2 regions of the Shewanella sp. FJAT-52076 genome follow, and region 1 is predicted to be linked to the other one. Evidence: riboswitches for the same ligand, from Rfam matches in the RefSeq annotation. Region 1 holds a riboswitch; the other holds the start of a gene.
What was found. Region 1 has a riboswitch for thiamine pyrophosphate ahead of thiC (phosphomethylpyrimidine synthase ThiC). Riboswitches for the same ligand answer to the same signal wherever they lie in the genome.

Region 1 (10,494 bases):
CAACGCATCGACAAAGCCGCTGTCACCCTGCTCTTTACTTAAAGCACCAGATTTATCCAGGTTGGTGCCCAAAGAAGGGGTAACCGGCTCGAACACCGGTACTTCATCAAAGGCGTTTTGAGCATCCAATAACGGGGAAAGTTCGTCCTGAGTAGGCATTGCCGCCAACCGCTCTGAAGCCAGCTCGTCCTTGGCCAGTTCAATCTTCCTGAGCGCTTCAGCCGCCACGCTAAGGTCCGCTTGCGACGGATTTACCGGCGCCATGGCTGCGGCGTACACCTGCTGCATCTTATTGATGGTCGCCTGAGGATTACCATGGACGCTGGCAATATCAATCGACACCTCTCCCCCCGTGGCGTATCTCTTACCATCGGGGCCGAGTTCGTATTCAAAATTGGGCGCGCGGGCAAACTGTCCACCAACGGCAGCATGGGCTCTCTCGTGTGCCAGTACTTCTGCTTGTCTGGCTTCAAGCTGACGCACCTCCATTTCCTGCTGACGTACTTTTACCTGCTCACGTCGCTCCATGGCGCTTTCGCGGGCCATTGCCTGAGCATTGCTGTCTTGTTCCGCTTGCTGCTCGGCTGCCCTTCGTGCAGATGTAGAACCGCTCTCCCCACCCAGCGCCTCAGCAAGCTGTTGCTGCCTTGCTTCCTTGGCGGCCTCCTGAGATTCCTGGTCAGATACAGCTGAACCTGACGCATCTTCTCGTCCGAATTGAGCCCCCAGAGGGGAGACTGCATCAAAAACTGCGTTCGAACCGGCGCCCCCGCCATCCTGACTGACAGCGCGGTCCGTAACAGCCCCACTCATTGCCACCCCATTATCGGCAGCCTGATTTTGAGAAATGAAGATATCTGCAACCGAGTGCTCGCCAGAGCCTGTAAAACCAGTGCCTGTAAAACCAGTGCCTGTAAAACCGGTGCCTTGAGCCGGGCTTAACCGAGCATCATAACCTTGGTTCACAGGAGAATAGCCTTGAGCAGAAATGGCTGAAGCAAATGACGGTCTACCCGGCAAAGCATTAATACTCTGTGCGCCGGTGATCAGATTAAAACCGGGAGTAGCCGACGCAGTCGGTGCTGAGCCACCTTGCAGTGACCCTGACGCAGCGGGTCTGACTAGTCCCGTTGTTCGCCCGGACTCTACCGGTGCTGATGGCAAAGTCGCTGAAGACGGTGATGATTTTAATACCTGATTATTGCCCACCGAACTGGATGCAGCGCCAACAGATGCTGATGTCGGTGTGATGCCGGATGCTGCAGCTCCGTGGAAAGAAGCATTATTTGACGGGGATTTTAACGAGACTTCGGAAACAACAGACGCCGACGAGAATGAATTTCTCGCAGTTTCAGCGGTATCAGGATACCCGGCGAAGGATGGCCGGGCAACGCCGTTTGACGCCGCATGATTGACAGACAGCGCCGGGGAGGACATGGCAACTTACACTTTAATGTCTATGATGGTGCCAATTGTCTCGTCGGCCGTTTCAATCACTTCGGCCGAAGCCTCAGCCTGATTAACCGACTGGGTCGCCCTGACCAGGGCGTCGGTTTTATCCGGTGCTTCTGACTTGAGCTCGGCACTTTGCTGGGCAGGCTCGCTGCGCGCCACATCAATGGTTGCCTGAGTCAATCCACTTTGAGCGCTGTTAAAGCCACTGATACCCGATACGGACGCAGGTGGGATTTGCATGGCTTCCTCCAGAATAAGTTTCACAAATGGCTTTTGATGATCGGGTCAATTATTAGCCAAAATAGCCGCAAACGCCAGCAAAAATGCACCGCAGAGCGGCGAATGACGGCTCATTTACCATTGGGATTCCCAGTCTTTCCACACAGGGTTCAGCCCCTTTGATTTCAGCACGGCCGCGATTTGGAATGCGCTTCTGTCATCACTGATTTCAAACTGATCCAAATGGGTATCCGGCTCGGAATAGCCCCCCGGCGACGTGGCACTGCCTGCGCTGGTTTGGGTTATTCCAAGGGCAAACAAATTGTCACGAAACTCAGGCCGCTCGCGGGTGGAAAGACTGATATCCAGCGCTTCATTAAACAGCCTGAATGCGCAGATAAGCTGCACCAAACCTTTATCGCTTATCTCGGTTTTGGGCGCCACTCCGCCGGTGCAGGGCCTGAGCCTTGGCAGAGAAATACTGTAGCGGGTGCGCCAGTATTTTCGCTCAAGATAATCAAGATGATAACCCATCAAAAGCGCATCCAGACGCCAGTCATCGAGCCCCAGCAGCACCCCAAGGCCAATCTTGTCGACCCCAGCCACCGCCAGCCTGTCTGGCGTATCCAGGCGCCAGATAAAATCCATTTTTTTGCCGCGGGTGTGATGCTCAGCGTAGGTCACACGCTGATAGGTTTCCTGATAAATCATCACCGCATCAAGCCCGAGGGTTACCAGCTCGCGGTATTCAGGTTCACCGAGCGGCTGCACCTCCATCGCCACGTATGAAAACGCGCGCTTTACCTCAGGCATCACCTTACGGAAATAGCCCATGCCGACCTTGGTTTCATGCTCGCCGGAGACCAGCAGCACTGAGTCATAGCCCATGGCCTTGATGGCGGCCATTTCGCGGGTAAGCTCGGTTTCATCAAGGGTTTTGCGCTTAATGCGGTTACTCATTGAAAAACCGCAGTAATCACACTCGTTTGCACACAGGTTGGATAAATACAGCGGCAGGTACATACCCACACTGGCACCAAAGCGCTTACGGGTGAGCTGCATGCTTTTTTGTGCCATCTGCTCAAGATAAGGCTCGGCCGCAGGCGACAAGAGTGCCAGCAGCGCGTTCAGATTACCCGCCGGTGCCCGCAGCGCCGCCTCCACATCCTGTGCTGTGGCCGAGTAGAGCTTAAGCCGCAAACTGTCGGGGTTCAGGCGCGCAAATGCCTCAGAGAAATAGCCCTGGCTCATAACAGCTTTTCCGCCATGCCTGAATTTACCAAACCCGTGGCGGATGAGTCTGTGTTCAAAAAGCCGGTCAGTGGGCTGCTTTCGTGGGCGTGCAGACTCCTACTGCCAAGCCCGGCCAAATAGGCTTCACGGCCAATTTGCACCGCGCGCGCAAAAGCTCTGGCCATACGCACAGGGTCGGCACTCGAGGCAATGGCGGTATTAACCAGCACGGCATCGGCGCCAAGCTCCATCGCCTCACAGGCGTGGGACGGCGCGCCAATGCCAGCATCCACCACCACAGGAATGCTCGCCTGCTCAATGATGATTTTCAAAAACTCCCGGCTGACCAGGCCCTGATTGGAGCCAATGGGGCTGCCAAGGGGCATGACCGCCGCGCAGCCAATCTCTTCCAGGCGCCAGCACAGCACAGGGTCGGCATGAACATAAGGCAGCACCTTAAAGCCCTGGCTCACCAGCTCTTTGGCGGCGGTAAAGGTTTCCATGGGATCTGGCATCAGGTATTTGGGATCCGGGTGGATCTCAAGCTTCAGCCACTCTGTACCCAGCATTTCCCTGGCAAGCGTAGCTGCGAATATCGCTTCTTTGGCATTGCGGGCACCGGAGGTGTTGGGCAAGAGGCGCACGCCGCGCTCCAACAGCGGCGCCAGGATATCATCGCTGCCGGCTTTAAAATCCACCCGCTTCATGGCGAGGGTAACCAGCTCACTGCCGCTGGCAGCAATGGCTTCCTGCATCAACTTACCCGAAGCAAACTTGCCGGTGCCGGTAAACAGTCTGGAGCCAAATTCCGTTTCTGCAATGTTCAGCATTTCAGCCTCCTGCCACTGCTGCAAAAAGTTCAACTGCATCATTGTGTTTAAGATGAATATGTTCCCAGCGATGCCGCGGTACCACTTCACCGTTGAGCACCAGCGCAATATGGCTATCGCGCTCGCAGTGATGTTTAACCAAACTGGCCAGATCCTGGCCGTCGTCTATTGGATGGGATTGTCCGTTAACACTGATACTCAGCATGCCTTGCGCTCCTTGTCCTTACCGCAAACCGGGCAAAGGGGATCGGCAGGCACCCTGGCCTCATGCCAGCGAAAATGCCTGAAATCGAAACGTTGCAGGCGTCCAGCCTCGCAGGGAAATTGAAGCAGTTCATTCAAACAAAGTTGTGCCTGCATCGAGGCGACAATAGCCACTGCGGGCCCCATTACCCCGACAGAGGCGCAGTTTTGCGCCGAAGTGGTGCCTGGCGGGAACAGACACTGATAGCAGCCGCCTTCACCGCCCCGCTGCACAAACAACAGCCCGTCAAAACCGACAATGGCACCACTGATAAGCGTTTTGCCTTGTTTAGCGCAGTACGCGGAAATGAGATGTCGCGCCGCAAAGTTATCGGTGCAATCAAGCACCAGCCCGGCGTTATCGAGCTGAGTTAACGTCTCACTGTTAAGCTCGCCGCACACAGATACCTTTAAGCCTGGTTCTCGGGACTGTAAGCGCGCGGCCGCGACCACAGCCTTGGATTTGCCCAAATCAGCATCGCAAAACAGCAGCTGGCGCGGCAGGTTTGAAAGCTCCACGCTATCGCCATCGAACAGTGACAAATGCCCCACTCCGGACGCAGCCAGCAGCATGGCTGCCTGACAGCCAAGGCCACCTACACCCACTATGGCCACATGGGAGTTCCTTAATCTGAGCTGCCCGGCTTCGCCGCATTCCGGCAACAGAATTTGCCGCGAGTAGCGGATAAAGTCTTTATCAGCGAGCATTCCGCTTCTCCCAGGCATCAGCGAGTGCGCGAAAGGCCGCCGCCGGTTCGCTTGCTTCGGTCACAGCACGCACCACGGCAATGCTGTCCACGCCCGAAGCAGCGACCTTGGGTAAATTAGCCGCCTCTATACCGCCAATCGCCACAGTTGGCACAGCTGTGCTGACAATCTTCGCAAGCAGTGCCAGCGTCTCCAGTCCCTGTGGTTTGGAAGGCATTTCCTTGGTGGTCGTGGGAAAAATATGCCCAAGGGCGAGGTAGCTCGGGTTAAGCTCAAGCGCCAGCAAAGCCTCAAACAGCCCGTGACTCGACAGCCCAAGGGCCATGCCAGCCTCAGCAATGGCATCCAGCGGCACTGTCTCTATATCCTCCTGCCCAAGATGCACCCCAAAAGCGCCATGGCTGATAGCAAGGCGCCAATGGTCGTTGATAAAGACGCGCGCCTTATGCTGCCTGCCAAGGGCGATGGCGCGGATGATGTCCGCTTCAGCCGCGCTGCCTGGGCTAATCTCGCCCTTGATGCGCAGCTGAATGGTGTTGGCGCCAGCCTCAAGCAGCGTTTCCAGCATATCGATGTCGGCCACCACGGGATAAACGCCCACATCACGCCCAAGGCGGGTAAACCCCTTGGTTGGCAACCTGTGACTGCGACTCTCATGCAAGCGATGAATCGATGCCATAGCGACAAGGGACTCAGGCATGCCGGTTCGGGCCAGTGGCCCGGGGCCTGCACCTACAGCGCTTGCCTGCCTGAGCCCCTCAAATACATAGGCTTTGGCCAGCAGCACCGCATCGGGCAGCACCAACCCCTTGGCGACAAAGGCGGCAATGGCACTTGAAAGCGTGCAGCCGCTGCCGTGATTGTGCACAGTCGCGACCCGCTCACCGCTGAGCCAAAATCCCTGACGCCTGTGCAGCGGAGAAATGGTAGCGATATCCCCCAGCAGCAACAGATCCCTGGCCTTCGACTGCTGCCAGGGACAATCTCCACCTTTGGCAAGCACGCTGCCGCCAAAGCGGCGCCACAGTCTGTCGGCGGCAATCGCCAGGGCATCATCATCCGCCAGCAACTTGCCGGTCAGGTGCGACAGCTCCGCCTTGTTGGGGGTGATAAGGCTGATTTTTCCGGCAAAGGGACTGAAATCGAGCCCGCTGGCAGACGCCGCGCCTTGAGAGCTCGATGCCGCCTGCTGCAGCTCATCGCCGCATGAGGCCACCATCACGGGGTCAAGAATAACCGGCACGCCAGGCAGATTATCGCCAAGCCAGTGCGCGAGAAACTCAAGCTGCGCCTGATTGGCGATAAGGCCGATTTTCACCGCAGCCGGGTACAGGTCTGCCTTCAATGCCTCAAGCTGAGCCGCAAGCATGGCCGAGCTGACCGACTCTACTGAAGTTACCGCCACCGAGTTTTGCGCAGTGATGGCGGTGATCACGCTGCAGCCATGGCAGCCAAGGTCCTGCAACGTCAGCAAGTCGGCCTGAATACCGGCGCCGCCGCCACTGTCGGAGCCGGCGATGGTCCAGACCACTGGCCTTGCTGTCAGTTCGCTTTCAATCCAGGCATTTGCAGCCATAGCCTTGCCCTCGCCCATTTACACCAGTTCCTGCTCGGCCTTGCGCGCCGCATCGACGTGGGCCTCACTGTAAAGCGCGCTGCCGGTTTCTTTAAAGGTGGCAGACATCTTTTCCATACCCGCCTTGGCATAGCTTTCGGCTTTGGAATAGCTTTCTGCTGCGCCCACTTCGACCGTCTGCACTGCGTCCGGAATCTTGTTGGCCGCACTCTCTAAGCTGGCAGCATTCTCTAAGCTAGCCGCGTAGTCACGCACGTCCTGGGTGATTTTCATTGAGCAGAACTTGGGGCCGCACATGGAGCAGAAATGGGCCACCTTGGCCGACTCCTGCGGCAGTGTTTCGTCGTGATAGGCTCGGGCAGTATCGGGATCCAGCCCCAGGTTGTACTGATCTTCCCAGCGAAACTCGAAACGAGCCTTGGAAAGTGCATTGTCGCGAATTTGCGCGCCGGGATGCCCCTTGGCCACGTCGGCTGCGTGGGCGGCAATCTTGTAGGCAATAAGCCCTTGTTTTACGTCTTCCTTATTAGGCAGACCCAAATGCTCTTTGGGCGTTACGTAGCAGAGCATGGCGCAGCCATACCAGGCAATCATGGCCGCGCCAATGCCCGAGGTGAAGTGATCGTAGCCCGGGGCTATGTCGGTGGTCTGGGGGCCAAGGGTATAAAACGGCGCCTCGGCGCAGTGCTCAAGCTGCTTATCCATGTTCTCTTTGATGAGCTGCATGGGGATATGGCCCGGGCCTTCGATGATAGTCTGCACATCGTATTCCCAAGCGATTTTCACAAGCTCGCCAAGGGTTTCGAGCTCGGCAAACTGGGCTTCGTCGTTGGCATCGGCAATGGAGCCCGGACGCATGCCATCACCCAGCGACAGCGACACATCGTAGGCGGCGCAAAGCTCGCAGATCTCACGGAAATGGGTGTAGAGGAAGTTTTCCTGATGGTGGCTTAGGCACCACTTGGCCATGATGGAGCCGCCGCGTGACACAATGCCGGTAACCCGCTTGGCGGTCATGGGCACGTAGCGCAAGAGCACGCCCGCGTGGATGGTGAAGTAATCCACGCCCTGCTCGGCCTGCTCAATCAGGGTGTCGCGGAACACTTCCCAGTTAAGATCTTCGGCAATGCCATTGACCTTCTCCAGCGCCTGATAGATGGGCACAGTACCAATGGGCACCGGCGAATTGCGCACTATCCACTCGCGGGTTTCGTGAATATAACGGCCGGTGGACAAGTCCATCACGGTATCTGCGCCCCAGCGGGTTGACCACACCAGCTTTTCCACCTCTTCCTCGATGGAGGAAGTCACGGCCGAGTTGCCGATATTGGCATTCACCTTCACCAGAAAGTTGCGGCCAATGATCATAGGCTCAGCTTCGGGGTGGTTGATGTTAGCCGGAATTATCGCCCGGCCACGGGCCACTTCGTCCCGGACAAACTCCGGCGTGATGGGTTTGCCGACCAGAGCGCCGAAGGCTTCGCCTGGCTTTTTACGGTTAAGCTGCTCATCGGTGACTTCATCGCGGGCCATGTTTTCGCGAATAGCGATGTATTCCATCTCTGGGGTAATAATGCCCTGGCGGGCATAGTGCAGCTGGGTCACACGTTTGCCTGCCTTGGCGCGGCGCGGCTTTGGCAGCACGTCAAAACGCAGGTGATCAAGCCCCTCATCGGCGAGACGCTGCTGGGTAAAATTGGATGAGGCGCTGTTAAGCTCCTCGGTATCGCAGCGCGCTAAAATCCAGCCTTCTCGCAGCTTGGGCAGGCCCTGGCGCACATTGATGTCGGCTTCGGGATCTGAATAAGGTCCGGCGCAGTCGTACACCTTGATGGGCGGATTGGCCTCGAAGGTTTCTTCACCGTGGCTATTCACAATGCGGGTATCGGTTTGATGAATTTGGCGCATGCCCACCTGGATATCAGGCTGGGAGCCTTCAATGAAAATCTTTTCAGAATTGGGGCGGCGCAGCGGCTTTAAGTTATCGATAAAGTCCTGGGCGGCTTTACGGGTTTCGCGGCGGTTTGACATCAGCAATCTCACTTTTGGTTTCAAAATGGAGTTGCTTGTCGGGGGAGAAAATTGAGCAGTTGAATCAGCGGCGACGGCAGTTTTGCAGTGTTTTCAGCGCTGTCTGGCGTCTCATTCACCCCGGTTGCCTGGCAAACTCTCGGCATTTTTTTGCTGAGTTTTTGCGTTGCTGGCCACTTGGTCATCAGTTTGCGGCGGGCTTTCGCCTCATGTTCCGGTTTATCTTCCGGTTTATTTTCCGGCTTAAGCTGCTGACACTAACTGGGGTGGATTTGATGCTTGTTTCCTTCGCAGGTTCTAACCTGATCAGGTTCAACGGATCCCGAATAAACGGTCTCAGCCCTAAGGCACTCCGACAAGTGCTGGCAGTATAGGCTTAAGCGAAGGCCAATGACAATAGCCGCGAACGGGAAATTTAACCACGCATACAATGAAACATTAATCACTTTATTTTCATATAAATACGCCAATTTAAAATATTTATGATGAAAATAATTCAGTGCAAATCCTGCTTGCCCATCAGAGCGAGGTACTTGTTAATACCTTCCCTGAGGGCCTTTTTTACCCTGTCCTCACCACAGCGAAATGGAAAACCCAGGTTTTCGGCATGGGGATTAATGGGCGTTGGCACCTTCACCACCCGATAGCAAGTATCGCCGGATTTCACGATACGGTTGGGATCTATGTCGGAGTCCAGAGTGTTAGGTTTATAGAAATCATCGGCATCCGGCACCAGCAGCACTTCCATCTCTGGCAGAAGCTCCGACATGCCACGCCCCGCCGCATTCATGTGAATGGTCTGCTCGTCGGCGTAACTCTGCGATAAGGCATTCAACGCCTGAGCGTTTTGGCGCGCCATAAAACGGCTGGCGGGAGTCGAGAAATCAAGCTGACTCTGCTCAGATGGTGCGGGCGTCTCTATCGGCGGCAGAGATTCCCGCCGAGCCTTCTGCTCCGGCTCAACTGCAGGCTGTGCTGGGAGCGGTTCATCTTTGATAGGGGCAGGCTCTTTTGGCGCTGTAGCCAAGGCTGGCTCGATGGGGGCCTTTTGCTCGTTCACTTGCTCACGCTTAACCTGTTCGGGTTCGGGTTGAGGTATGACTGCAGCGGGCTCCGATGGATTCGCTGCTGGCGGCTGTTCAATTGGCTGTTTTGCCGCGCTGAACACCAAATAGGATTGCAACGCCTTGGGCTGGTTGGCGCGCTCATCCAGTGCCGCGCTTAATGAACCCAGCTGCGGTGCCAACTGCCAGGCAAGCAGCCCCAAAACTGCAAGGTGCACCAGGGTAACGGGCAGCAGCAATTTAAGCGGCAGTGTTTGCCTAACGTCGATTCTGTCGCGCTCCTGGGTTTCTTCCTGTTCTACGGTTTCTGGCCGCTCCCCGGCATCCAGTCGCCTAAAGGCCGTGAAGGTAGAAACCACTACAGAGCCGCTGGTATGGTCAGTGCGCTCAATTCCAAGGTTAAGATTGTCACCGCCTCGGGCAGGCAAAACGGGTACTGCCAGATGCAGCTGAGATACATCCTTTGGGGTTCGAGTGGCAAAAAGACTCAGCGAAGCCACGTAGCCATCATCCTGCCTGTCGTGCCTATGGGCATGGATAGGCTGCGGCGCAGGTGCCAAGGAGTCGCCCAATCCGTTCGATTTATCCTCTTCAGCACATGCTTCGTGGCCACCGGATTGAATGCTGTTTTCCTGCATACCCGGTGTTTTCAATTTGGGATTGCGGCTGGAGTCATTGCTGTTACTGCTGTTGGTCAAACGCCTTTCCTTTTCCCTGGGCTCTTGCGTGAGCTTTTCCCTGATTTTCTGGCCTTTTGGCTGAGCTCGGTTTTACTCTACTTGGCCTACGCTTTACTTGGCCTTACGCGTGACTTTATCTAAACCTGCACGCAGGTTTACCGGGGCTTGGTTTCCTTCTCAGCTTCAGCCTTCACTGCGCCTGGAACTGTCCCCAGGGCCCAGAGTCCGGTGCCAATGTCGCTTCTTTTGCCCTGAAACCAGTCGCTGAACTTACCAGGCGAACTTAATTGCAGCGCCTGATAAATCACCCGCTTAAAGCCGCCATTAACCATATCGCTATTGGAACAGAGGCAAGCTGCAAAAGTTCCTGATTGGTTATCATCTCGCGCAGCCTGCTGCCAATCTTAAAGGAGTGAGATTTTGCCTCGCTCAAAAACATGCGATTCAACACATTG
Region 2 (10,494 bases), 510 kb from region 1:
TGGTGTGGTGAGCAGCGCAAGAATGTCATCGGCATCTGCCAGAGTGAATTCGCGCAACATTAAGCGCTCAGTGAAGATGGGCTCCAAGGTAACTCCTTCAGCAAGGCCGCAGGATTTTTCTTCGCGGCGCAAATTTATTAACCCTGACTATACTTTAGCTGTCATCGGGAAGGAAATTCATCATGCAGAATATTTCTCAGGGACGACGGCCCTATTATGTGACTGCGGCCATGGTCGCCGCAGAGCTGAACCACACACTCGCCAGCTGCAAGGAAATTAATCTCACCGCCAGCAACGCCCAGGCCGCCTCAAGCCGGATTGGCAGTGCCGCCCTCGGATTCAAGGCGTTAACCCACTATATCGATGAGCTGGCCGGTTACACCAAGCGTGCGGCCAACGAAATCAATCAGCTGGCAAAGGAAGCCAGCAAGCTGGCCACCCGCACCGCACGCACCGCCACGGCCCTGCATTATTTTCATGCCGCCCGCGATAAAGCCAGCACAGCCACCTACGCCTACAGCATGGCTGGCGCCATCGAAACCACAGAAGAGCATTACGCCAAACTGGAGAGTGATTTCAATCAGGTGCTCAGCAAGATGCAGGTACAGTTGTTGGATTTAAAACAAAACCTGCGCAGCGCCAACGCCCTCGCCTCCATCTGCCGGGTAGAGGCTTGCCGGGTCGATGGACGATTTCAGACCATCTTCGTGGACGTGGCCAACAAGGTCGATACGGTTGCCGCTCAGATCCGTGAGCGGGTTGACACCGCCATACGCCTGTTCGATTCCCATTGACGTTAAGGATTAACCAATGAAGACACAATTACTGGTCGAGACCCCGACTCACAAGTGGCTGTATTTCGGCAGAGACCCTGAGAAGAACGACAAAATCATCGACACCAACCAATATCTGGTTCAAAGCGGTAATCAGTCGCTGTTAATGGACCCAGGCGGCATTGAACTCTTTGCCCCCATGCTGGCCAGTCTGGTTCGCCACATCCCCCTTGAACAGCTGACCTATCTTTTTGCCTCCCACCAGGATCCGGATATCATCTCATCCCTTGGCCTGTGGGATCAGACTCTGCCCAAGGCCAAGCTTTATGCTCCCTGGTTATGGGAGGGATTCATCCGTCATTTCGGTATGAATAACATCAGCTACGAACCCATTAAGGACAAGGGCGGCAAGTTACAGGTGGGCGACGTTGAGCTGCAGTTCATCCCTGCCCATTATCTGCATGCGTCCGGCAATTTTCACGTCTACGACCCGGTAGCTAAAGTATTGATGTCAGGGGATGTGGGCGCGGCCCTTGAGCCCGCCGAGGCCGACATCTTTGTGGATGATTTTGCGAGCCACATCAGCAAGATGGAATATTTCCACCGCCGCTGGATGCCCTCCAATCGCGCCAAGAGTAATTGGGTGGCGCGGATGCGGGATCTGGATATTCAGTACATGTGTCCCCAACACGGGCGTATCTTTAAAGGACCGCAGGTGAAATCCTTTCTGGATTGGTTCGACAGTCTGGATGTGGGTATCGGTCTGGATTAACGCAAAAAGGCCCCTGTGGGGCCTTTTTGATTTACTGCACTCGTTCAGAGGTAGCGAGCGTACTGCATGCCATCTCTGCCGGGCTTCACCGGCGCATCAACGGCGGGCGTCCCCAGGTACAGAAATCCGACTATCTGGTCCATTTCAGTCAAGCCAAGCGCCTGATGCACCGCAGGGTCAAAGGCGAAATCGCCAGTGCGCCAAATACCCCCCAGGCCCAAAGCAAACGCCGCCTGCTGCATGGCCATGGCCGCACAGCCGGCCGCAATTTGCTGCTCCAGCACTGGTACCTTGGGGTGCGTCTGGCACTTGGCCACTATGGTAATGACCATGGGCGCCCGTTTTGGCATAGACGCGGCTTTGGCGATAAAGGCCTCGTCCGCCCCCTGATTTCTGGCGGCGGACTCAAAAATGCCACCCAGTCGGTCCAGACCGTCGCCGGTGGCGATAATGAATTCGAAGGGACTCAGGGCACCATGGTCCGGCACCCGCAGGGCGGCATCGAGTATGGTTTTCAGCTCGGCGTCATTTGGCGCCGGGTCGACCAAACGGGGACAGGATTGACGGGTAAGTAATAAGGTTAAAGCATCCAATGAGTTATCCTCTTATTCATTTATCCTGTGCAGGATAGCAAATCGTCGGGGCAATGAAAGCAGATTTACCCCGCTGCCCTGCCCTTTACAACTGAATCCGGATAACCCGCTGTGCCTAGTCCTTGTGCAGGCCGAAGCGTTTTGCCAGCCACCAATCCAGACTGGTCAACCGGCCGCCCCCCATGGCAAACAGCGCCAGCAACATCACAAAATAGGTGATGGCAAATTCAATACCGTTGTTGAGCACCACAAAATTGCCGCTGCCGGTGAGCCAGTCGTAATTACCGTGCTCCTGCAGCAAACTTTTGGCTTTGGCGAGCCGCTCGGACGACGCAATAACCTGTTCGTTGGCAAGCCAGCTGGAAGGGTCTGCAATGGCAAGCCAACCATTTTGCCAGTGCACCGTGAAGGCGGCCACCAGCATGGTAATCATCAGCGGAATGGAGATAAGTCGGGTAAAGAGTCCCAATATCAGCAGGATGGCACCAAAAAACTCAGTGCCTGCCGCAAGTGCCGTCATCAGCTCAGGAAAGGGCAAGCCAAGACCCCAGTCCGGATTGCCAAACCAGGCAGCAGTGTCGTCAAAGTGGCTGAGTTTGTTATAGCCTGCCTGCATCAGCACGGGGGCCAGATACAACCTCAACGCCAGGGGGGCCACTGCCTCACCAAGATGCCGGGCTTGAAGGTTAAGAGAATGAATAAAGTGCGCCATAGGTCCTCGCCAAAATCAGATGCTGTGTGATTAAGACCTGTGACAACCCATCTTTATTGCAGGAACCTGTTTATTGCTGAAGCCTGTTTAATAAAAAGGCCGCAGAACACCTTATCTGCGGCCAGCCACCTGTTGCCAGTTTAGTCGGGCTCGTTGGCAAGCTCTGCCAGGTCTTTTGTCAGAGCATCGTATTCATGCCAGAGCTTTTTGCTTTGCTTATCGGACAGGTCCCGATAGATGCTCATGACCAAACGACCAAAATTCTCGCTGTTTTCGCGCACCGCCTGCTGATGCTTCTCTGACTTCAGGGTTTGCGGGGCTGTCATCAGGAGTTGCAGCCTGCTGCGCAGCAAAGGGGTATCGGCTCTTTGATTGAGGGCGGTTTCAAACTGTCTGAGCCATTCGTGACGGTATTCAAGCCACATATCCAGAGTCGACAGCCTTGATGTGTTGGATGCATGGATCATGGCTTTTTGCTTGTCCGATAACTTGCCTATCCACTTTTCGGCCCGTTCGGTGAGCCGTTCATCTGAGTCGGCAATCAACTCTTCCTGTGTTTTACCGGCATATTCGGCCACCAGTTTGGCCTCTTCCTTACGAAGCTGTTCGATAATGCCGGATACCTGCTCGTCTGACAGACTCTGCACAATGGGCAAGATGCCTTCAAACACATGTTCAAACAGCCGAAACCAGTGAGACTGGGCATAGTTGACCTCTTCGGCCCAGGCGGCGGGTGTTAAGGTACCGGACTGCATCTGTTGCTTGATGCTTTCCAGCTGAGCCACATAGCGGGGCAGCTCCTCACGGCGATGCCAGTCGATAAACTCGTCCAGCACCGCATCAAATTGCTTCTGCTGGTCGCGGTTTAAATCCACATAGTCATCCAACTCCCATTCGATGGCCCAATCGAGGAAGTAGTAACTCATCTTGGTCGAGCAACCCGCGAGTAACAAAAGCGCCAGACCCATTACTGCCAGAGCACGTTTCATAGATGTCCTTTTCTGTTATGGCTTAGGGAAGGGTAACAAGGGCCAGCGGAAATGGACAAGGCGTCAACTCTTGGCCAATTGTAAGTATCTGTGAAACCAGCAAAGATAGTCATCATCCCCCGACTCCCCTGCCATCAGCAGCGCCCAGATGGCGCCAAAATACCAATGCAGTGCCACCGCATCCACCACCCTCGCAGACATGGAGGACTCCAGCTGTGGATGGGCATAAAGGTAGGCGTTCTTCAGTGCAGTCCGCTCTGGCGCCGACAAATTGTGGCTTGCCAGCACGGCGGCGAGATCCCACAGGGGATGCGAGGCGCAGGCATATTCAAAATCGATGCAAAACAATTTGCCCTGATGACAAAGCAAATTATGGGGCGTGAGATCCCGATGACTGTACTGGTAAGCAAGCCCCATGGCTTCGAGGCGTGCCATGGCAGCCTCAACATTGGCAAATTCTGCAGCCAGTGCCTCATAGGCCATACACCAGCGGGGATCCCGGGCCCATTGCGATTTGCTCGCTTCCAGCGCCAACTCATAATCCTGCCACTGGGTGGCAAAACCTTTTACATTGGTCGGCACCGGCAAGGCCTGCAGTCCCAGCAGCAAGTCGAGCAGCAGCCGGGCCGCGTCTGAAGGGCCTGTGCATTCCACTGCAATTTTAGACGCCAAGGCTGCATTTGGATGGCAAGTATCCGTTTGAGACGCTAAACCGGGGCGAAATTGACTCAGGGGGACTTCCTGATAGCGTTGCTGCCAGCCACCATCGTCCAGCAAGGGAGAGAGATAACAGCGACCATCGGCGCTTTGGGCCATCAAGGTCGGTGCGAGTCCCGCTGTCGCCGCAAGGCGCCAGTTGTCGGCTTCAAAGGCCCGCTGACAAAAGGCGCTGCTCTCATCGCGGTTCACCCGCAGCACATAGGCACCTTCGCGGGCAAAGAGCGCCAGGTTATGGTTACTCAGCCCCCGGGTCAGCGGCTCGAGGCGATACCCATCGGCGAAAAAACCGGTATCGGCGATAAATGCCAGCACCTCGTCGGTAATACCCGGAAGCGATTGCATCCGGGATGCCTCGCTTGGCTTGGTCGCCAGAGGCATTGTCATGACTTAAGCGCCAGCTCGGGGGGGCGCTGCTCTGCCGCCGCCGCACGCCACACGAAGTAACCGGCCACCGCCAGCCCCACGTAGAACACAAACAGCAGGGACGTCATCATCAATCCCTTACTGAGGTAGAGGTAGATGGACACCACATCTATCACCACCCAATAAAGCCAGTTCTCCAACACCTTTTTCGCCACCAGGAAGGTGGTCATCACCGCAAAGCAGGTGGTTGCCGCATCGAGATACGGGAATGAGGCCTCGGTAAAGGTGGCCATCAAATGCCCCACTGCAAGGGATGCGATAGAGGTCAGCGCTATGATGCCCAGATGCTGTTTAAGCGGCCAACGCTGGACTTTGAGTTCATCCTGGCCATCCTGACGCCACAGCCAATAGCCGTAAATGGCCATGCCCATGTAGTACACATTCAGCGCCGACTCCATCAGCAGCGCGACTTCATAAAAGAGCACCGTGTAAATGGCTGTGCTGGCAAAGGCCGCTACCCAGCACCAGCGGCTGCGTTTCATCGCCAGCAGCAAGTAGGCCATGGCCAGTATCACGGCAACCCCTTCCCAGGCCGACAGCACCTGCATTTCACCAAAGGCGCTGTGAAAGGCTCCGCCAAGCCAGCCCCAAAAATCCGCCTGCATGGGTTACTCCGAGTGGGACAGGTCGAGTTCGCCGCCAATAAACTTGCAGACAAACACAGCCTTGCCGAATTTTTCGTGTGCCGCCTGCATTTCGCTGGCCAGCATAGCCATCACCTCGGCATAGTCGCCCTGCACCTGAGTTGCCATGGCGTTGGTGCGACGGACAATTTGCGGGTAACTGTCGAGCCTGCCGATAAACCAGCGGATGGGCTCGAGGTAATTATCATGCAGTGGATACATGCTGATTTCAGCGGTGAGTTTCATCATTAGGTTCCTCATCAAGCTTCGCGGGCGCGCTTACATGCGCGCCCGGATTCAATCATTTCAATTACAGAAAACGCACATCCAGGGTCACGCCAAAGGCGCGGGGATCGCCAAAGCGGATATATTGCTTGTCCGCCCAGCCATTATCCGGCTCATTGCCAAAATAGAATCCCCGGACACCATAATCTTCATCCAGCAGATTGCGTCCCCACACATAGACAGACCAAATATCGCCTTCATAGCCTGCGCGGGCATTGAGCACCGCATAGTCTTTGGAAACTGAGTCGTTGGAGTCTGAATAGTAGAACTTGCTCTTGCCATTGGCATTGAGGTTGGCAAAAAAGCCCGAGTCGGCACGCCAGGTAGTGCCCAGTGACCAGGTCCAGTTGGGTGCATGTGCCAACTCGCGGCCAGAGAGGTCGACCAGGCTGCCATATTTGTCCTGATAGCTGTAGTCACCGTACTCAGCTTTGAGATAGCCCAGGCTGCCGTAGAAGTGCAGGTTATCGGTGGCATACCAGTTCAGGTCAAGCTCGGCCCCGTAATTGGTTGAGCTGCCGGCATTTTCGGTAAAGAGAACGAAACGCTGGGGTTTGGCAGGGTCCTGTTGGGATGCCGATACCTGCTGATCTTGTCTGTCCATAAAGAACAGTGCCAGATTGGTGTCGAAGTTGCCTTCTAGGAAGCTCGACTTAAGACCAATTTCGTAGTTGTAGAGGACTTCGGTATCGAACTCCTTCTTATCGGCAAACTCAGCAGGCAGCGACATGTTAAAGCCGCCCGCCTTGTAACCGCGGGCAATGCGGCCATAGAGATTATGCTGCTCATTCAGCTGCTTGCCGATGGCAATATGGCCTCCCCACATGGTCTCAGATGGGTCAAAGGCATCCCCTGCATCATCGCTGTAATCGGCATCACGACGCTCAAGACGCAGCCCCACGGACAGGTTTATCTCCTGCCCCAGGTCGCTGTCGAGCTGACCGAAGATGGCCAGGTTGGTCGCTTCATAGCTGGAGCGCAGGGCTTCATCTGGCCAACCGTTGTAAAAAGAAGCAAGGTCGTTGTCTTCTTTAAGCTGCATACCATACAGGCCAACGAGCCAGGCAGTGCTGTCACCCCAAATCTTGCCGGCCTCGTTACTGGCCAAACGGAACTCCTGGGACACAGTGCTGCGATCGCCGCGCTTATCCCAGGTGTAATCGTATTCGCATGGCAGGAGCTCGGCATAGTCACCATTACCGTTGACATCGTAATCATCGGTGCACTGGCGTGCGGCCCAATATTCGGGGTTCGCCCAGTCGCCATCGTAACCGTGATGATGGTCAGTTCCGGCAAAACTGGTCAGCGAGGTTAACTCGGCCTTATCAAAGCCATCGTACAGCACCTTCAAGCCCACACCCGTGGTGCGCTGGGCATCTGTGCCCGGCATGTCGGTCAGGGTATCAAAGCCATTGTTATCCAGCGTCCAGGCATCGTAACCATTGTCAAAGTCGGCGTGCATCAGGGTGAAGTCTACCTGGGTATGGTCGTTGGCATACCAGCGCACCTTGGTTCTGAAACTCAGTTCATCACGCTCGTTGGTGTCTGAACGGCCAAGGTACAGGTTGTCACGAAAACCGTCCTGGCGGTGCTGCTCAATGGCAACACGGTACAGCAGTTCCCCAGAATCCATCATGGGGCCGGAGCTGAAACCGGCAAAGGTTCTGAGCTTGTCATTGCCGAGGCTCAGCTGGGCGCCGTGTTCAAACTGCTCTGTGGGGTCGTTGCTCTTAAGGTAAATCAGCCCAGCCAGCGCATTGGCGCCATAGCGGGTACCCTGAGGACCACGAAGTACTTCGACCTGCTGCAGATCGTACATGCTGGACACCATGCCCAGGCCTGACAGATCGATATCGTCAATCAAATAGCCAACGGATGAGTTGGGCGCGCCCTTGTAGTCTTCCTGCTCGCCTACACCGCGGATCTGAAAATAACGGGGCCTGGAGGTGCCACCGGACCAGTTGAAATTGGCCACCGAACCCAAAATATCTTCAAAGTGCTGAGCCCCTTCATCTTCTATCTTCTGAGCATCAATCACGGTCACGCTGGAGGGAATTTTTTCAACCGAGAGTCCCCGAAAATCGGCCGTCACCAGCATCACTTCCATGGGATTTTCTTCAGCGGTAGCCTTGCTGTCGGCGGCAAAGGCCATCGACGAACATACGGCCAAAGACACGGGTGCCAGGGCAAACAGGGGAATACGGGATTTAGTAAACATTTGGACCTCAACAAAATTTGTATGAGATCCGGCAAGCTCGGAGTGGCAATCAATTTGCAGTATCAGCCCATTCCTACGCCGGTATCAGCCGGATCAGGTTCTAAGGGTTTGTCCGAAGACATCTCAGTCTGCTTACAGCAGACACCCCTTGGCGCGGCCAATTATACGCCCATATTCCACCGGGATGATACTTTTGTTGCAAACCTCGGGTGGAAATTTTCACTCCCGTGACAGCAGCTCTGGGTAAGTCACCGATGTGAGAAACAGCACACAAAGGTAAAGTACACACGATAAGCCCGCAGCAACAAAAACACCGGCAATGCCGGTGTTTAATCATGACCATCGAGCGCCAGCGCAGCTTAGTTGGAAAATGCCTTGCGCACGTAGACCTCATAACGGCTGGCGGATGGATTGGGCGCCGCCGAGCTGACTTGCATCTGCTGCATGCCGTGGAGCTTAAGCGACTGCCAGCTCTGCCCTTCTCCGTCAATCACCAGTCCCTGGGTATCGTACCAGGTAAAGCGATACTGCAACCTGAGATCGGTAGCCACCCGGCTCTGAATGAGCGCATGGGCCGTGAGCAAGTCTCCGCTGCTGCTCATTTTAAGTTCCCCCACAGACACCTCTCGACCAAAGGTGCTGTTATCTACCCGGGTCTCCCCCGACGACGACGCCGAAATCCCTGCCGTATGTTTGGCGCAGCCACCAGCAAGCACCACAAGGGCCACCAATAAAACCAGCTGTGCAATCTTCATAAAACCTCCTGTTCTGCCAACCATGCGCAGCGCCTGTGCCGTCAGGCTTCAGACCAAATTAAGCATAAAAAACCTGTGTCATCCACGTCAGTGGATCTGCGTCAGTGTAGTTGCACTTTGCTGAATACCGGCTGATTAAAGTGAAGCCTACCGTATTAATCCGTTAGCTTAATCAATCAGGAAGTGCGCCCTGGCCGTGGCTATCAGCTGTTTGCGGTTGGTTTGCCAGCAACTGATGTTTACATTGGCAACCCGCCGCCCCTGCCGGGTAATAATACACTCGGCAAAGGTATCCTTATGCAGACCAGCCCTCAGATAATCAATTGAAAAGTCGACTACTTTTGGCACTCTCGAGGTTTGCATAAATACCATTAACTGCACAATTGCCGACATTTCCATAAAACCGGCAATCACACCCCCATGAATGGCGGGCAGCACGGGATTGCCAATATTGGCGTCCCGTGAGGGCAAGCGGCACACCAGCTCATCGCCAAATCGCTCTACTTCCATACCGATGAAACGGGCATAGGGCACTTGCTCCAGCAGATGACCAAAGTCATTGAGCTCGGCCACCCGGCGCACAATTTCCTTCACATCCATGGGTTTGGGACTTTTACCCTCATCGGGACAATGGGCAAGTTCAGTCACCACAGGGCCAAGGATCACGTTGTCTTCCAAGAGCGCATTTCGGAAGGTTTCCCCCACCATCTCAGGACTGATACGCATAAAGGAGCCAACCGCATGGGCAATGGGTTCATCTATGCTGTCCTGATAGGCGATGGCACGGGTAAAGGCGATGTTGGATGATAAGCGGTAGCATTCGGCAAAGGCATACACACTCTTGCCGGGTTCGGCCGGACGCATATAGTCGACCCGTAAATCCAGGGTGGGCGAAATTTCCAGGGTTTGGAATTTATCCTGAATGGCGCAGACCACGGCCGTGCCGCTGGCGGTGTCTATCAGGGTGGTAATCACGCCGCCGTGGATAACCCCGGTATCAGGGTAGCCAATCAGCGCCTGACTATAGGGCAGCTCCAAAAGTACATGATGCTCACTGCCTTCATGCACCTTGATACCCAGACGCCGACACTGGGCCAGCTGGCTGACAAAGCGTTGTGCCAGCGGCGTGAGCTCAAAAAAATCCGGATTAACTTTCATAACACCGCCAATCAGCGCTGGGCAAGCATGGGGCCCAAAGGCTCGCCGCCCACCAGGTGCATGTGAATATGGTAAACCTCCTGGCCACCATGACTGTTACAGTTCATGATGAGTCGATAACCATCTTTGGCAATGCCCGCTTCGTCTGCGAGCTTGGCGGCCACGGTAAACATACGGCCGAGGGCCAGCTCATCCGATGCCTTCACGTCATTGGCAGTGGGAATAAGATGATTGGGCACTATCAACACATGGGTAGGTGCCTTGGGGGCAATATCGCGAAACGCGGTCACCAGTTCATCCTGATACAGGATATCGGCAGGGATTTCGCGGCGGATAATTTTGCTGAAAATGGTTTCTTCGGCCATGGTGAACTCCATATGCTGTCAGGGTTGGCTATCCATTCCTGAGAAAAAAGTGGCTGTTTTCTGCCTTGAATTCAATGGCCTTATCATAGCAAGACCCAGCACATTTGG

Region 2: another riboswitch for thiamine pyrophosphate. It lies ahead of K0H79_RS07405 (TonB-dependent receptor); the one in region 1 lies ahead of thiC (phosphomethylpyrimidine synthase ThiC).

What each region holds. Positions count from the first base shown of each region.
Region 1 covers NZ_CP080415.1:2,219,737-2,230,230, forward strand. Annotated here, with positions in the region: gene K0H79_RS09590 (putative metalloprotease CJM1_0395 family protein) at 1-1,209, opposite strand, end outside; gene K0H79_RS19305 (hypothetical protein) at 1,202-1,411, shown strand; gene K0H79_RS09595 (chemotaxis protein) at 1,444-1,695, opposite strand; gene thiH (2-iminoacetate synthase ThiH) at 1,810-2,925, opposite strand; gene K0H79_RS09605 (thiazole synthase) at 2,922-3,737, opposite strand; gene thiS (sulfur carrier protein ThiS) at 3,739-3,942, opposite strand; gene K0H79_RS09615 (HesA/MoeB/ThiF family protein) at 3,936-4,688, opposite strand; gene thiE (thiamine phosphate synthase) at 4,678-6,264, opposite strand; gene thiC (phosphomethylpyrimidine synthase ThiC) at 6,283-8,295, opposite strand; TPP riboswitch at 8,562-8,660, opposite strand; gene K0H79_RS09630 (hypothetical protein) at 8,792-10,057, opposite strand.
Region 2 covers NZ_CP080415.1:1,709,436-1,719,929, reverse strand. Annotated here, with positions in the region: gene K0H79_RS07450 (GNAT family N-acetyltransferase) at 1-87, opposite strand, end outside; gene K0H79_RS07445 (chemotaxis protein) at 183-794, shown strand; gene K0H79_RS07440 (MBL fold metallo-hydrolase) at 811-1,545, shown strand; gene K0H79_RS07435 (NAD(P)H nitroreductase) at 1,590-2,138, opposite strand; gene K0H79_RS07430 (DoxX family protein) at 2,254-2,850, opposite strand; gene K0H79_RS07425 (DUF6279 family lipoprotein) at 2,991-3,839, opposite strand; gene K0H79_RS07420 (phosphotransferase) at 3,903-4,901, opposite strand; gene pnuC (nicotinamide riboside transporter PnuC) at 4,940-5,587, opposite strand; gene K0H79_RS07410 (hypothetical protein) at 5,591-5,851, opposite strand; gene K0H79_RS07405 (TonB-dependent receptor) at 5,916-8,108, opposite strand; TPP riboswitch at 8,162-8,267, opposite strand; gene K0H79_RS07400 (YcfL family protein) at 8,468-8,863, opposite strand; gene K0H79_RS19390 (PaaI family thioesterase) at 9,032-10,021, opposite strand; gene hinT (purine nucleoside phosphoramidase) at 10,033-10,386, opposite strand.